Regions from separate parts of the Streptomyces sp. NPDC001594 genome, predicted to be linked through region 1. Evidence: riboswitches for the same ligand, from Rfam matches in the RefSeq annotation. Region 1 holds a riboswitch; each other region holds the start of a gene.

Region 1 (2,189 bases):
GCCCCAGTGCGCGTCGACGGTCTCGTACGCGGCGAGCAGGTACTCGGGGCGGGCGTCGAACAGCGGCGCCAGCAGCTCCGTCACCTCCCCGGGCCGGGTCTCGGGCGTCTCGGTGCCGCGCAGCAGCCGGTAGCGGTTGTGCGGGGCGTTCGACTCCATGTAGTCCGCCACGATGGCGTCGCGGTCCACCCCCAGGGCGAGCAGGGTGACGGCGATCGACAGGCCCGCCCGGTCCTTGCCGGCCGCGCAGTGCAGGAGTGCGGGCACGCTGTCCTCGGCGAGGGCGCGCACCACCCGGCCGTGTTCGGCGGTGCGGTGGCGGATCATCTCGCGGTACGACTCCGCCATGCGGGCGGCCGCCCTGCCGTCGCCCAGCAGGGAGCGGAGCTGGTCGAGGCCGCCCTCGCGGACCGTCCGCCAGAACTCCCCGCCGTCGGCCGGGTCCGAGAGCGGGACGTTCACGTTGCGCACGCCCGGCAGTTCGACGTCCGGGCCCTCGACGGCCCGGTCGGCGGCGTTGCGGAAGTCGAAGACGGTGTGCAGGCCGAGGGAGGCGAGGAATTCTGCATCGGTTTCGGTGGCATGCGCCAGATGTCCGCTTCGGAACAGTCGTCCCGGCCTGACCCTCCGTCCGTCCGTGGTCGGCAAACCGCCCACGTCACGGAAATTGCGCACTCCGGTCATCTCGGGCGTGGGTTCGGGGTACGCGGGAAGGTCCTGCGGTATCTGCTGGGTCACGTGTTCTCCTCCGCGGTGCGCTGCGTGTCCGAATTGCTCTGGTTGGGACCAACTTGCCATAGGTGGACGAGAGATCGGGCCGAACTCCGTGAGCCAGATCATACGGTGACCGAGCGTGCCTGATCGCGGAACACGAATTCCCATGCGGGGAAGGTTGTTGGCGGTCGGGAATGGACGCAGGGTGACCGTAAATTCGTTGATCGGTCATACCTGCTATTCCGTCAGGGAATTCACCGCTTGTTGCCCGTGCCCCCGCTGGATTACCTTCGCGAGCGATCCGGGTGGACCGCCTAATCCTGCCGCCGCCCGGGAACCGCACCCGACCACGACGCGCGGCAGGAGCGGGGGAACCATGCAGGCCGCCGGGCCGGATCGAATCCGGCGCGGCTCGGGGTGAAGCCGTACCCGTACGGCCGGACATCTCCAGTCCGAACCCGACAGCTCACCTCGCAGGCGCCGGAGAGGAATTCGCCATGCCCGGAAAGGGCAAGCACCGCCGTCCGAAGTCCCGTTCCATATCCCGCGGCCTGGCCTTCGCCGGCACCGGGGGAGCCGCCCTCGCGCTGCCGCTGACCGGCGCCGCCGGAGCCCACGCGGCCGCCCCCGCCGCCGTGACCCCCGCCGTCGCGTCCGCCCAGGCCCCGGAGGCGTTCCGGACCGCCGCGCCCGCCGCGGCCCCGGCCGCCGCCCCGTCCGTCTACACGGTCGTCCCCGGCGACTGCCTCTCGGTCATCGCCGCCGAGCGCGGGCTCTCCGGGGGCTGGGAGCAGCTGTACGCCGACAACCGCGCGGCCGTCGGCGACGACCCCTCCCTCATCCACCCGGGCCTGCGCCTGACCCTCGGCGGGAGCGCCGGCCCCGCCGCCCCCAAGCCGGCTGCGGCCCCCGCCGAGGAGTCCTCGAGCGGAACTCCGGCGGCCGGTGAGGACGCCGCGGACCCCGCCCCGGCCGAGGAGGCCCCCGCCGCGTCGGGCGCCGCCGGCTCCTCGGGCGCCGCGCAGCGGAAGGGCTCCGCCGCGCCGGCCCGCGGAATGAAGCAGTCCGCCCCGGCCGCCCAGTCCGCCCCCGCGAGCGCCGCCGGATTCGTCGCCCCCGTCGGCGGCGGCATCTCCACCCAGTACCGCACCCCCGGCGCCATGTGGTCCTCCGGCTACCACACCGGCGTCGACTTCATCGCGAGCACCGGCACCACCGTCCGGGCCGTCGGCGCGGGCACGGTGGTTTCCGCAGGCTGGGGCGGTGCCTACGGCAACCAGGTCGTCATCCGGCACGCCGACGGCAAGTACTCCCAGTACGGCCACCTCTCCCAGCTGAACGTCTCGACGGGCCAGACCGTCACCGCCGGCCAGAGCATCGGCCTCTCCGGCGCCACCGGCAACGTGACCGGTCCGCACCTCCACTTCGAGATCCGCACGGGCCCCGCCTACGGCTCCGACATCGACCCGCTGGCC
Region 2 (2,189 bases), on a different contig from region 1:
TCCAGCAGCGTCCGCAGCTCCAGCAGGTCCTCGGCCTCCTGCTCGCCCGGCTCCGCCACACAGGCCCCCGCGTGCCGCCGCGTGGTGACGAACCCCTCGGACTCCAGCGTGCGCAGCGCCTCGCGCACCGGCACCCGCGAGACCCCGTACCGGCGGGCGAGCACCTCCTCGGTCAGCCGGCCGCCGGGCCCGAAGAAACCGGAGACGATATCGTCGCGAATGGCTGTGCACACCGCGTGCGCCGGAATACGCAAGGCCGGACCTCCGCTGGGTTTCGTTCCGATCGACCGTGCCGCCCCTGCGACTCTATTGCAACAGGCGGGGATTTCCGAGAAAGCCCGGAAATTCGAAACGAAAACACGGAAGGCCCCGGCTCGGGGAGCCGGGGCCTTGCGCGAACGGGAAGCGGGGGTCGGGTCAGATGCCGACGCCGTGCTGGCGCAGGTAGGCCAGCGGGTTGATGTCCGTGCCGTACGTGGCGCCGGTGCGGGCCTCGAAGTGCAGGTGCGGGCCGCTGGAGTTGCCGGTGGAGCCCGACAGGCCGATCTGCTGGCCCGCGGTGACGGTCTCGCCGACCGAGACGCTCAGCGACATCAGGTGGCCGTACTGGGTGTAGGTGCCGTCGTTGTGGCGGATCACGACGTTGTTGCCGTAGGCGCCGCCCCAGCCGGCCTCGACGATGGTGCCCGCGCCCACGGCGTGGACGGACGTGCCCTCGTCGGCGTGGAAGTCGATGCCCGTGTGGCTGCCGGAGGACCACATGCCGCCGCCCGCGCCGTACTGGGTGCTGACGTAGGAGCCGTCCACCGGGGCCACGAAGGTGTTGAGGCGCTTGCGGGCCTCCTCCTGGGCGGCCTTCTCGGCGGCCTCGCGCTCGGCCTTCTCCTTGGCCTCGGCCATGCGCTTCGCCTCGGCGGCGCGCGTCTTGGCGTCGGCCTCGGCCTGCGCCTGGGCGGCGACGGACTCGGCGGCGGTCTGCTGGGTCTCGGCCTGGACCTGGATGTCGTCCTGGAGACCGTCGGCGACGACGATCGCGTTCAGGGCGCCGGTGTCCTCGAGGGACGGGCCCCCGTGGGAGTCGGCGGCGAAGGCCGGGGCCGCCAGGGTGCCGACCACGCCCGTGGTGGCGAGGGCGGCTATACCGGCGTAGCCGGCGGTCTTGCGGCTCATACGGCTCGAACCACGGTGCTTACCGGAACCGGCTGCACGACTGCCAAACGCCATGGCGGGGGTGATCCTTTCCTTCCCTCTCGCCTACCGGGTTAGCTGACGGGTTCGGAGCAGGAAGGTCTCCTACGGGCCCCCTCTGGCGAGGCGGTCCGATTCACCCCAGGGACTGATGTGGGTCCCCGGCTCCCCAGGCTCGCGCCTGACGGGGACTCGGCGATCGCTGTCCGGTGCCGCGGGTGCGGCTGGCACAACTGACGGACAGCACGCCTGACGCTAGGCGGATCATCAGTCGATCGCCAAACAGACGACCGGATTTGTTGCGTACGCCACACCGCATACCTGAAACCACACCACCAAACGGACAAAGAGGGCCCGGCGGACGTCCCGCCGGGCCCCTTCAAGGCAGGTCGACCACCGGCCAGTTGCCGGCCGGCCGCCGGTCAGTTGGCGACGACCGCGACCTCACCGATCCCGAGGGCCCGCACCGGCTCCTCGATCTGCGCCGCGTCGCCCACCAGGACGGTGACCAGACGGTCCACCGGGAAGGCGCTCACGACCGCCGAAGTGGCCTCCGCCGTACCGGTTTCGGCCAGCCGCGCGTACAGCCGCGCCTGGTAGTCGTCCGGCAGTTCCTGCTCCACCTGGTCGGCCAGGGTCCCGGCGACCGAGGCGGCCGTCTCGAACTTCAACGGGGCCACGCCCACCAGGTTCTGCACCGCCACGTCGCGCTCGGCGTCCGTCAGGCCCCCGGCGGCGAGGGTGCGCAGCACCTGCCACAGGTCCTCCAGCGCCGGACCGGTGTTGGGGGTGTCCACCGAGCCGCTGATGGCGAGCATCGAGGCGCCCTTGCCGTCGGCCGTGGAGCGCAGCACCTGGGCGAAGGCGCGCACGCCGTAGGTGTAGCCCTTCTCCTCACGCAGCACCTTGTCCAGACGGGAGGTCAGGGTGCCCCCCAGGCAGTACGTGCCGAGGACCTGCGGGGCCCAGACGATGTCGTGCCGGTCCGGGCCGATCCGGCC
Region 3 (2,189 bases), on a different contig from region 1:
GACGCTGGGTGTGCGGTGGCGTGGGGCCTGGGACGGCCTTCGCCGACTAGAGCCTAACCGGCTCCGGGCGGTCGGCCAGCCGACCGCCCGGGTCCTGGGACGAAAAAGGGGCCGAATACCCGCCTTCCAGGACATAGGACCCTGGAAATCGGGCCGGACGTGCGGCGGCGCGGCCCGGACGCGACGACGCCCGGCGCGCAAGGGATGCGCGCCGGGCGTCGGTGCCACGGGCCGTGCGGGGGTGCCGCCCGGATGCCGCACGGATGCGGCTCAGGGTGTTACGCCGGAGTTCAGCTGAGCTTCAGCTTCTGACCCGGGAAGATCAGGTCGGCGTCCTTGACGGTGTCCTTGTTCAGGTCGAACAGCTTCTCCCAGCCGCCCTTGACGCCGTTGGCGTCGGCGATGGTGCCGAGGGTGTCACCCTCCTTGACCGTGTACGAGCCGTTGCCGGTGGCCGGGGTCTCGGCCTTCGGGGTCGACGGCTTCGACGGGGCCGGCTTGGACGGGGTCCAGTTGCCGGAGCCGGAGCCGGTGCTCTTGGTCTCGGTGTCGGCCTTCGGGGTGGAGGGCTTCGCCGGGGCGGGCTTGGCCGGGGCCGGCTTGGTCTCCGGCTTCGGCTTGGCCGGGGTGGTGGTCGAGCCGCCGCCGTTGTAGGCGGAGTTGGACAGGCCGACGCCGCAGGACGGCCAGGCGCCCTTGCCCTGGCCCTTGAGGACCTTCTCGGCGATGGCTATCTGCTGCGACTTGGTGGCCTGGTTGGCCTGCGCGGCGTACGCCTTGCCGCCGTACGCGGCCCAGGTGGAGGCGGAGAACTGGAGACCGCCGTAGTAACCGTTGCCGGTGTTGATGGACCAGTTGCCGCCGGACTCGCACGAGGCGACCTTGTCCCACTCCGAGACGGTCGCGGCGCTGGCGGAACCGGCCGCCATCAGCGGGGCGGCGACGGCGACACCGGCGACACCGGCGAGCGTGACGATACGGACGGCCTTGGAGCCGCGGCGGTGCTTGCCCTTGCCGGAAAGCAGCATGGAGTTCTCCTCACCGACGCCTTCGAGGTGAGCTGTCGGGTTCGGGCGGATGAGTTGCCCGGCCGCGCAGTTGCGCGTCTTCACCCCAAGCCGGTACGCGGGCCGTCTCTCAACGGCCTTTCCCGGCAACTACCTTGGTTCCCCCGCTCCTGCCAACGGCGCTTGCGCGACGACTGTTCCCTCCGGCCGCCGGCAGGATTCGGCGATGCGGTCGAAGGAGCTCGCGGTGGCGAGCGACTCAGAAGGTAGACAGGTCTCTCCCCGATGTTCAACGTGTGATTTTGGGGAGAAACCGGCCTACTTGCGTTCCGGGAGGGCGCGTTTGCGCAGGTCGGGGCGGGGTTTGCGGAAGTTCCGGAATGAGACACGCCAGTTGTCCGGAAGAGATGCATGTCTCACTTGCCGATAACGGACATTCAGCCCGTAACGGCTGCCCGAACTACCCCTATTTCTTGGTTAGATCCAGGTTCTGGCCGGGCTTGATGAGGTCCGCGTCCTGGCCGATGACCTGCTCGTTGGCCTGGTAGAGGGCGGTCCAACCGCCCTTGAGGCCGTTGGCGTCCGCGATGGCCGCCAGGCTGTCGCCCGGCTTCACCGTGTACACGGGCTCCGCGGCGGCGGCTGACGCCGCGCCAGGGGCCGCGGGCACCTCGAGGGCGGCCGGGCCGCGGTGCTTGCCGTTGCCCCCGGAGGCGTCTGCGGAGGGCGAAGGAGCGGGCGTGGCGCCCGGGGTGGCCGGGGCCGTCGGGTCGACCGGGGCGGTCGGGGTGCCGGGGGCCGTCGGAGTGGCCGGGGTGCCCTGGTTGTTGGAGTTGCCCGGGTTGCCCTGACCGTTCTGGTTGCCCTGGTTGCCCGTGTTGCCCGTGTTGGCCGGGTTGGCCGGGTTGGTGGTCGGGGCGGTGGGGCCCGTGGTCGGGGTGGGCGGCACGGAGTAGTCCGGCTCCGGCATGACGGGCAGTCCGCTGGTGGCTCCCAGCGGGTAGTCCGGCAGCACGCCGGGGCCCGGGGTGCCGGGGGCCGGCGTGGGCGCCCCGAAGTCCGTGGAGGGCTTGTCCTTCCCGGTGGACGGCACCGAGAAGTCGGGCCGGGCCGGGCTGGGGCCGACCGGGCCGGGGGTCTTGGAGGTGCCGGTGTCCACGTCGGGCTTCGGCCCGTTCTTCG

Evidence for each region. Region 1 has a riboswitch for cyclic di-AMP ahead of ACFY0O_RS15870 (peptidoglycan DD-metalloendopeptidase family protein). Riboswitches for the same ligand answer to the same signal wherever they lie in the genome.
Region 2: another riboswitch for cyclic di-AMP. It lies ahead of ACFY0O_RS17825 (M23 family metallopeptidase); the one in region 1 lies ahead of ACFY0O_RS15870 (peptidoglycan DD-metalloendopeptidase family protein).
Region 3: another riboswitch for cyclic di-AMP. It lies ahead of ACFY0O_RS20770 (transglycosylase family protein); the one in region 1 lies ahead of ACFY0O_RS15870 (peptidoglycan DD-metalloendopeptidase family protein).

The regions. Positions count from the first base shown of each region.
Region 1 covers NZ_JBIAVB010000007.1:11,505-13,693, reverse strand. Annotated here, with positions in the region: gene ACFY0O_RS15875 (tyrosine-protein phosphatase) at 1-684, opposite strand, end outside; cyclic di-AMP (ydaO/yuaA leader) riboswitch at 1,016-1,207, shown strand; gene ACFY0O_RS15870 (peptidoglycan DD-metalloendopeptidase family protein) at 1,212-2,189, shown strand, end outside.
Region 2 covers NZ_JBIAVB010000008.1:124,445-126,633, reverse strand. Annotated here, with positions in the region: gene ACFY0O_RS17830 (GntR family transcriptional regulator) at 1-254, opposite strand, end outside; gene ACFY0O_RS17825 (M23 family metallopeptidase) at 418-1,224, opposite strand; cyclic di-AMP (ydaO/yuaA leader) riboswitch at 1,237-1,396, opposite strand; gene ACFY0O_RS17820 (M16 family metallopeptidase) at 1,611-2,189, opposite strand, start outside.
Region 3 covers NZ_JBIAVB010000010.1:93,698-95,886, forward strand. Annotated here, with positions in the region: gene ACFY0O_RS20770 (transglycosylase family protein) at 291-1,028, opposite strand; cyclic di-AMP (ydaO/yuaA leader) riboswitch at 1,031-1,199, opposite strand; gene ACFY0O_RS20775 (transglycosylase family protein) at 1,474-2,189, opposite strand, start outside.